2 regions of the Marinilactibacillus sp. XAAS-LB27 genome follow, and region 1 is predicted to be linked to the other one. Evidence: a T-box and tRNA genes for the amino acid it is inferred to sense, from the RefSeq annotation. Region 1 holds a T-box; the other holds one or more tRNA genes.

Region 1 (4,406 bases):
GTAAAGTGCTCTTCCGCCTTCTCCAAATTCAAACTTCTCAAAGAGATCGGTTACTTGTGCAATGGTTTCATTCAATCTAGCTAAGATCCATTTATCAGCGATTGATTGTTTACCACTTAAGTTCATGTCTTTTAAGTCAAAGTCTTCTAGATTCATGATGACATATCGACTGGCATTCCAAATTTTGTTGATGAAATTCCAAGCGGCATCCATTTTTTCATAACTAAAGCGGACATCTTGACCGGGTGCTGAACCGTTCGACAGGAACCAGCGTAAAGCATCTGCACCGTACTTGTCGATTACTTCCATAGGATCAATCCCGTTGCCTAAAGACTTACTCATTTTTCTTCCTTGCTCGTCTCGAATCAATCCGTGAATTAATACATTTTTAAATGGACGTTCTTCCGTGAATTCCAAACTTTGAAAAATCATACGACTTACCCAAAAGAATATGATGTCATATCCTGTTACTAGCGTACTTGTTGGGAAGTATCTCTTGAAATCTTCAGAGTCTTCATTCGGCCAGCCCATTGTTGAAAATGGCCATAGCGCTGAACTAAACCAAGTATCTAAAACATCATTATCTTGCGTCCAGTTTTGAATATCTTTAGGTTCTGTTTCTCCAACATACATTTCTCCAGTTTCGTTATGATACCAAGCTGGAATACGATGGCCCCACCATAATTGTCTTGAAATAACCCAATCATGTACATTTCCCATCCAGTTATTAAATGTTTTCTCAAATCGTTCAGGAACGAAATGAACTTTATTTTCAGTTCCCTGATTATCTATTGCCTGCTTTGAAAGTGAATCCATTTTTACGAACCACTGAGTAGATAGTCTTGGTTCAACTACGACTCCTGTTCTTTCAGAGTGTCCTACACTATGAACCATTTCTTCTACTTTAATCAAATATCCTTGTTCTTTTAGATCTTTAATAATGGCTTTACGCGCTTCAAAACGATCCATTCCTGCGTATTCTCCAGCCAGATCATTCATTGAACCATCATTATCCATCACATTGATTCTCTCTAGATTATGACGATTACCCACTTCAAAGTCATTTGGATCATGAGCTGGTGTAATTTTAACCACACCTGTTCCAAAATCCATTTCAACGTAATCGTCTGCAATGATTGGAAGCTCTCTACCTACTAAAGGTAATTTAAGTGTTTTACCGATTAGATCTTTATAGCGATCATCTTCTGGGTGTACAGCAACAGCCGTATCACCAAGCATCGTTTCTGGTCTTGTTGTTGCAATCTCAACTTCTCCAGAGCCGTCTGTTAAAGGATACTTCATGTGATAGAACGCACCATTAACATCTTTATGGTCAACTTCAATATCAGACAAAGCCGTTTGAGCTTTAGGATCCCAGTTGATAATGTATTCTCCACGGTAGATCAATCCTTTGTTGTAGAGATCAACAAAGACCTTTTTAACAGCATCATTTAATCCTTCATCAAGCGTGAATCGCTCACGACTATAATCAACGGAAATACCGACTTTAGCCCATTGCGCTCTGATGTTTGATGCATACTCTTCTTTCCAGTCCCATACCTTTTCTAAGAATTTTTCTCTTCCTAGATCATAACGAGAGATTCCGTCTTGTGCTAATTTTTCTTCTACTTTAGCTTGGGTAGCAATCCCCGCATGATCCATTCCTGGAAGCCATAAAGTGTCGTATCCTTGCATTCTTTTTTGACGAATAATAATATCTTGTAGTGTTGTATCCCAAGCATGACCTAAATGTAACTTCCCAGTTACGTTCGGAGGTGGAATCACGATTGAATAAGGCTCTGCTTTTTCATCTCCACTTGGCTTAAATAAATCTTTTTCGATCCATTGTTCGTATCTGCCGGCTTCTACTTGAGTAGGCTGATACTTTTTTGACATGCTAATTTCTTCTGTCATATACTCATCTCCTATTTTCAACATCAAATTAAACACAAAATAAAAAGAGCATTCGTCCTATAACAATAGGACGAATGCTCTTGATTCGCGGTACCACCTAAATTGATTAAAGAACACGACCGTGCCTTTAAACCTCTTCATATACGGATGTAATGATCCGTTACTTCAAACAAAGTTACTCAAATTTCACTCTGTTAGCTCTCAAGCTACTTCTCTATTGGTTCTGTTAGGGATTTACAGCAGACACCCATTCTCTTAAACAGAATACACGACAGATACTTCTCTTGATCATTGCTCTATATTCAATTAGTTGATCTTTTATGATTTATTGATATTCTATCAAACTACTCTTTGAAAATAAAGCTTTATTTAAGATATCTCTGCTTCTTCATGTTTGGCAGCCGCAACCGCTGCTTCATAGTTTGGATCTTCCGACATTTCTTTAACGACTTCATTATAGACAACTTGACCTTGTCTATTTAGCACAAGAACTGCTCGAGCAGTTTTATCCATTTCTTCTACATAAAGCCCATAATCTTTAGAGAAACTTCTTTCACTATCATGCAACAGATCCATGTCGATTGATTTTGCAGCACACCAGTCTTTTTGCTCTTCAACGGTGTTTGAAGATATAGAAATAATTTTAGTATCTTTCAAAGTACTTGCCATTTCATTAAATTTACCGGTCTGTCTTGAGCACGTACTCGTATTAATATCCGGAAACGTACTGATCAAAACAACATATCCTTTGTAATCTTCAAGGGATACTGATTGGTCATTTAAATCTTTTAAAGTGAACGCTGGAGCTTGCGACCCTTTAGCCGGTATCTCTCCATTAGTAGTAAGTGGTTTACCTTTCATTTTAACATCCATGCTGATAACCTCTTTCTATCTTTTAATAGTTTCATTTTAACGATAAGCAAGCTGTTTGTACAACAAAATCTACAGAAGGTCTTCGAATAATGCTTTCTGATCTGTTTCCTTCGACTGATTCAGACCGATTTCTACAATAGTAATTCCTGCTAAAGCTCTCTCAATCATGCCTTCAACGTCTATTTTAGCTTCGTTTTCCAACACATGAGACAACTTTGGCTTTGTCCGCGGTTTAGGTGGGGAAAATATTGTGCAGCAATCTTCATAAGGCAGAATGGATAGATCAAAAGTATCGATCTCTTCTGCAATTTTGATGATATCATTCTTGTCCATTGAAATCAGCGGTCTAAGAACCGGTGTGTGGGTTACTTCTGAGATTACAGATAGGCTTTCCAAAGTCTGTGAAGCTACTTGTCCAAGCGATTCTCCATTAATAATGGCTAAGCCACTTCGCTGTGCACGTAAGGTGTCTGTCAATCGCAACATCATGCGTCTCGTTATGGTCATAATGTAACCTTGAGGCACATATTTCTTGATTGTTTCCTGTATCTCAGTGAAAGGTACTTCAATAAATGTAATGGGTCCAGTAAATTCAACTAATTTCCCCGTAAGGTCTTTTGCTTTTTGAAGCGCCTGTGGGCTTGTATAGGGCGGACTATGAAAATGGACAGCTTCTAATTCTATTCCTCTTTTCAATGCATAATAGCCTGCTACCGGAGAATCAATTCCTCCAGAGATCATCAACATTCCTTTTCCGCTTGTTCCTCCTGGAAGTCCACCGGCTCCTTGAATAGAGTCAGTAGATAGGAAAATACCATCTAATCTAATTTCAACTCTGATATTGATATCTGGATTTTTCATTTTCACTTTGATTCCAGGTATAGCTTCTGTAATAAACTGACCTATGATTTGATTCGCTTCGTTTGTTTCAAAATCCCAGTCATGATCGGCTCTTCTAGCTGTGATTTTGAATGTTTTACCGTCTTCATACTCTTGATTCAATAAATAGAGTGCCGCACGATTTGCTTGCTCAATCGTTTTATCCACTTTTATAACAGGAGAAATGGTTTGAATACCAAAGACCTTTTTCAAACGATCTACGATTTCTTCGTATGCTTCTCCATTTAATTCGATATGCAATCGATCTCTATTCGCTTTAATCGTGAGCGCTGGAAAGTCATTTAATACATACGCTACATTTTTACCTAGTTGTTTAATAAATAATTTACGATTTTTACCTTTAGTTGATAATTCTCCATATCTTGCCATAACTTCTGTAATCATCTGATCCCTCAATTTCTATTCTAAAAAATCCCATTAAATCCTTTGTAAATCTCATCAAAATGGTCGATGAACTGCGTCATCTCCTCTACTGTATTCCATTCAGATAAACTGACTCTAATAGCTGTTTCAGCTTGTTTTCTAGGAATCCCCATTGCAATCAATGAACTAGATTCACTTTGTTTTTTACTTGAACAAGCACTTGTAGTCGATACATAGATCTCTCTTTTTTCCAGAGCATGCACAAGAACTTCTCCTCTGATACCTTTGATCCCAAAGCACAGAATATGCGGAGCATGCTGCTCAGGAGAAAATACCATAACCTTACTACGTGTGCT
Region 2 (4,406 bases), on a different contig from region 1:
TCTCCCCCCCTTAAAAAGCATTGAAATACTATTCTATAATTTCGTTAAATAAAATGTCAATGCTCTATTAAACGGAAATAACTCATGATATGTCTAGATATAACTTAAAGAAAAAGCCAAGCGTACTAACGCTATTACTCTCTCACGCCAATATTTTCCATTCCTTCTTGTGCTTCAAATATTGGAATATCAAAGATTTGCTCGCTTGGATAGTCTCCTTTGATGAAGAAGCGCAAAACGGATTTATTACTTAAATCATATTGATTGAGACTAATGGTAAAGTACCCTTCCGTATCTATATCCGGAGAAAATGCTAACTCTTCATATTCCGGTGGTGTATCCGCAGTGGCGAGAGAAAGTTCCACAGTATCTCCAGCATTTATCCTTCCTTCATAAAACGTAGTATTCTCATGAACGCCTGGAAGCATCAATTGTTCTAAGACGCTTTCGTCTATACTTTCTCCTTCGGCAACCAATTCTTGGTGATGCGCTTTTCTTTCTTCTTTACCCATAGAGGCAATTTCACTGATTGTATTCGGTTCATGAGGCCCTACCTCTATTTTTTTACTTCACTCGTTGTTTTGTTGATTTCATGCATTGAAATGATCGGTGCTCCTTTTGTTTCATCTGTAGATACAGAGGTATACATCGAAGCAGTGTAAACCTCCCCTTCATCCTTCATACCGAAATTGTAAGACTCGGCTTCTGTGGGCCCATCTTGTTCGTTTATATAAGTAATAACGAGCTCTTCAGCTTCTTCTTCTGTCATTTCATTTTCTTCTTGGTTTGATTCATCTGATGGTTCAGTATCTAAATTCTCTGAAGACTCTTCACCATTTTCTGCATCCTCTGTATCAGCATCCGCTTCTTCTTGATCTTGGTTTGATTCGACTATTTCAGAGGTTTCTTCACTTTCTATTTCATTTGTTTCATCGGTTTCAGTATTACCGCAAGCTGCTAACAGTAAAATCGATGTACTGAATAAAAGTAATTTTCTCATTACGTATTCTTCCTTTCGTTGCAATAGAATGTTTTTACAAAAAAGTGATGGTAGTTTGTACGATTTCCTATAAAAAACATAACAATTATCTGTTTCATTAACAACTCATATCCTCTATCTTCTGTTAAAAAAATGATACAACTTATACTTTTTTAGACAACTATAAAGTAAGATTTTTACAAACTAGTATGCTATAGTTACGTTGTTCAATACCCAATTAACAGTCTATACACTGATGATCTTTTACCGCTTGATGATTTCAAATAATTGGAGGGAAATACATACTATGAAAATCAAATTATTATTTTCTTCACTATCATTCGTTGTTTTTCTAACAGTCGGTGGCTGTTCCGATACAAATGGAGAAGTTGATGATACCGAAAATACGAAGCAAGCTAGTGAGACTAGTTTATCCTTTGTTTCTTTAGATCCCTCTGATATTAAACCTCCAGAATTAACCATTCATGCTGGGGACGCAGTCATTGAACCGATACTTGGTACATACAGTTGGAGTATAGAAAATGGTCAGGGAATAGAAGCCGATAGCGATAGTCCGCCAGAACTCGTCAAACTGAGTCAGCCTACATCTATAGATGCTCGTACACCGCTCGAACTAGACTTTGAAGAACAACCAACCCACTATTCAATAAAAATCTGGAAGGAAGATGGGACGGTTGAAAGTGTTCGGGATGGCGATATTTCTTCGATAGAAGGAGAATTTGTCTTTGAGATTTTGGCACAATGGGATGAAGGTTCAGCGAGCTATGCATTTTTACTAGACCTCAATTAATTTTTCTTGTAAAAAATGGTTATACATCAAAAGGCAGTAACGTTTTCTCAATGAGAACATTACTGCCTTTTTTGAATCTTTATTTATAATAGTAATTGTTAGAATCGAATCAGCGGCGCCCCTTTTTAAATAGCTTAAGAGCAAAAAAGTACTTCCATTAATGTCGAGAAGCGATAACAAGTAGACTTAAGAACAGCAAGCATAAAAAACAAGCTTATCACAGTTGGTCAACAATGATAAGCTTGTGATACTTTTTAGTTATCTTGGATTCTTTTTAGTTCTAGTTTGATGGTCTTCTTCACGCGTCTCTACCCAAGTATGATTATCTTCAGGTACTTCTACCTTGGTTTCTTTCACTGGAACAGCTCTATTGCCACTTTGGTCTTGAGATAACTTTGCATTTAGTCGTTGTATTTCAGCTTCTTTTTTCTGCAATTCGATCTGAGTTTCTGCGTCTTGTTTCACTTTATCAACGGATTCTTTTCTTTCTGCCTCAGCTCGGTCCATCTCTTCTTCTTTATCTTTTAAAACTTTCTTGTTACGTGCAATCACAGAACTTGCTAACAATCCTGCTATGACCATACCTATTAAAAGCGTACCGACAATAAGCAACCATACTGGGATATTAAAGCTAGTGAAATAAAGATCGATCATGACCATTTCTGCTATATTTAAATATGCTACGACACCCACTAATAGTAATAAAACTATTGCTAATATGCTCATTTCTAATTCCTCCTATAGTATAGTGCATTGCAAACTCTTTATAGGCTCATTCTAATTCTAAATGATAGAAAAATATAATCATACGCATGCAATATTCAGGGTAACTACTAAATATATTCTTTTATATAAGAGAATAACTAGTCTTAAGGAAATAAAAAAAGCCTTATAATCTTGTAAACCAACAATTGGTCAACGATTATAAGACTTTTTCAACTATGATGGTCCCTACTGGGCTCGAACCAGCGACCCCTACCTTGTCGAGGTAGTGCTCTCCCAACTGAGCTAAGGAACCTTTTTTTCGTACTTTATTAGTATACTTCTTTTTATGATGCTTGTAAAGATTCACTTAAGTTAAAAAGATTCAATCCTTTTCTTTTTCTGCTTTGTACCTCATAATGAGAGTAACGAAATTCAGAAGGGACAGAACCAGATGGATACGAGCAAGTTAACGAAATTCTATAAAAAAACACATGAAGAAAAAGTTTCAGCCCTTAAAGAGGCTGGTGTGATTTCTTTAGAAGAAGCCACTCTATTAACTGAAGAAGGTCTGGATTTAGATCCCTCAGTTGGTGAGCATATGATTGAAAACTACATTGGAAATTACTCTCTTCCTTTAGGAGTTTCAACTAATTTTGTAATCGATGACGAAGAGGTTCTTGTGCCGATGGCAATCGAAGAACCATCCGTCATCGCAGCGGCTAGTTTTGCGGCGAAGATGATTGGATCTGCAGGGGGCTTTACCACTGCAGTGACCGATCGTTTAATGATTGGTCAAGTGACTTTGAAGAACGTTCAGCATATAGAGAATGCTATTTCTGAAATCAAGAAAGCTGAACAAACGATTTTGGAACGTGCTAACGAAGCGCATCCTTCTATTGTGAAGCGTGGTGGTGGGGCAAAATCACTTGAAACACGCGTAATTGAAGCGGATCCTGAAGAAGGAACGCCAAGCTTTTTAGTCGTTCACCTTCACATCGATACACAAGAAGCAATGGGTGCTAACATCGTCAACACGATGATGGAAGGCATTGCACCTTACATCGAAGAGCTAACTGGTGGCAAAGCATTATTACGCATTCTTTCAAATTACGCAACTGAGTGCTTGGCAACAGCAACTTGTACCATTCCGGCTCACAAATTAAAAACCGGTACGTATTCTGGTGAGGATGTGCGTGACCGGATTATTGAGGCAGCTCAAGTAGCCTGGGCGGATCCTTACCGAGCGGTCACGCACAATAAAGGCATCATGAATGGTGTTGACGCAGTCGTCATCGCGTCTGGAAATGATTGGAGAGCTATCGAAGCCGGTAGTCACGCCTATGCTGCTCGTTCTGGACAATATCGTGCACTTTCTAAGTGGCATGCCAACGATCAAGGAGATTTAGTTGGGACACTGACTTTACCGCTTGCGGTTGGAACCGTTGGTGGTTCGATCAGTATTCATCCTGGTGCTAAATTAGCTCGAAAAATCATGATGGATCCCGATGCTAAAAGATTAGAAAGCATTTTAGTATCCGTAGGTCTTGCTCAGAACTTCGCTGCCGTTAGAGCACTGGTTACGGATGGTATTCAAAAAGGACATATGGGATTACATGCTCGTTCACTTGCAATCAGTGCCGGTGCTAAAGGCCCACAGGTGGAAAAGGTTGCCGAACGACTGAAGCAAGCAGCGCATATGAATCTACAAACCGCAAGAGACTTTTTAAAAGAGTTAACGTAAACAGGATGCACTAAAAAACGACCGAACCGCAGATCACGTTTCTGCTATTTGGTCGTTTTTTATTTGTTGTATCAACTAATTTTCGTCCCATTGGGTACTGCTTCATCCAGATTCAATAAGACGACTTGTTCGTTTGCGAGTACACCGCCAAGTATCAATACCTCAGATTT

Evidence for each region. The T-box of region 1 lies ahead of VXN63_RS03505 (valine--tRNA ligase). A T-box ahead of a tRNA ligase gene usually reads a tRNA of that ligase, here a tRNA-Val.
Region 2: it has a tRNA-Val gene. The T-box ahead of VXN63_RS03505 (valine--tRNA ligase) is inferred to sense a tRNA for this amino acid. The anticodon was not compared.

What each region holds. Positions count from the first base shown of each region.
Region 1 covers NZ_JAYXKP010000001.1:729,725-734,130, forward strand. Annotated here, with positions in the region: gene VXN63_RS03505 (valine--tRNA ligase) at 1-1,914, opposite strand, end outside; T-box leader at 1,978-2,215, opposite strand; gene tpx (thiol peroxidase) at 2,284-2,787, opposite strand; gene thiI (tRNA uracil 4-sulfurtransferase ThiI) at 2,857-4,071, opposite strand; gene VXN63_RS03520 (cysteine desulfurase family protein) at 4,092-4,406, opposite strand, start outside.
Region 2 covers NZ_JAYXKP010000004.1:66,901-71,306, reverse strand. Annotated here, with positions in the region: gene VXN63_RS06665 (hypothetical protein) at 135-512, opposite strand; gene VXN63_RS06660 (hypothetical protein) at 557-1,000, opposite strand; gene VXN63_RS06655 (hypothetical protein) at 1,287-1,790, shown strand; gene VXN63_RS06650 (LapA family protein) at 2,049-2,516, opposite strand; tRNA gene VXN63_RS06645 (tRNA-Val) at 2,736-2,808, opposite strand; gene VXN63_RS06640 (hydroxymethylglutaryl-CoA reductase, degradative) at 2,947-4,236, shown strand; gene VXN63_RS06635 (tRNA-binding protein) at 4,308-4,406, opposite strand, start outside.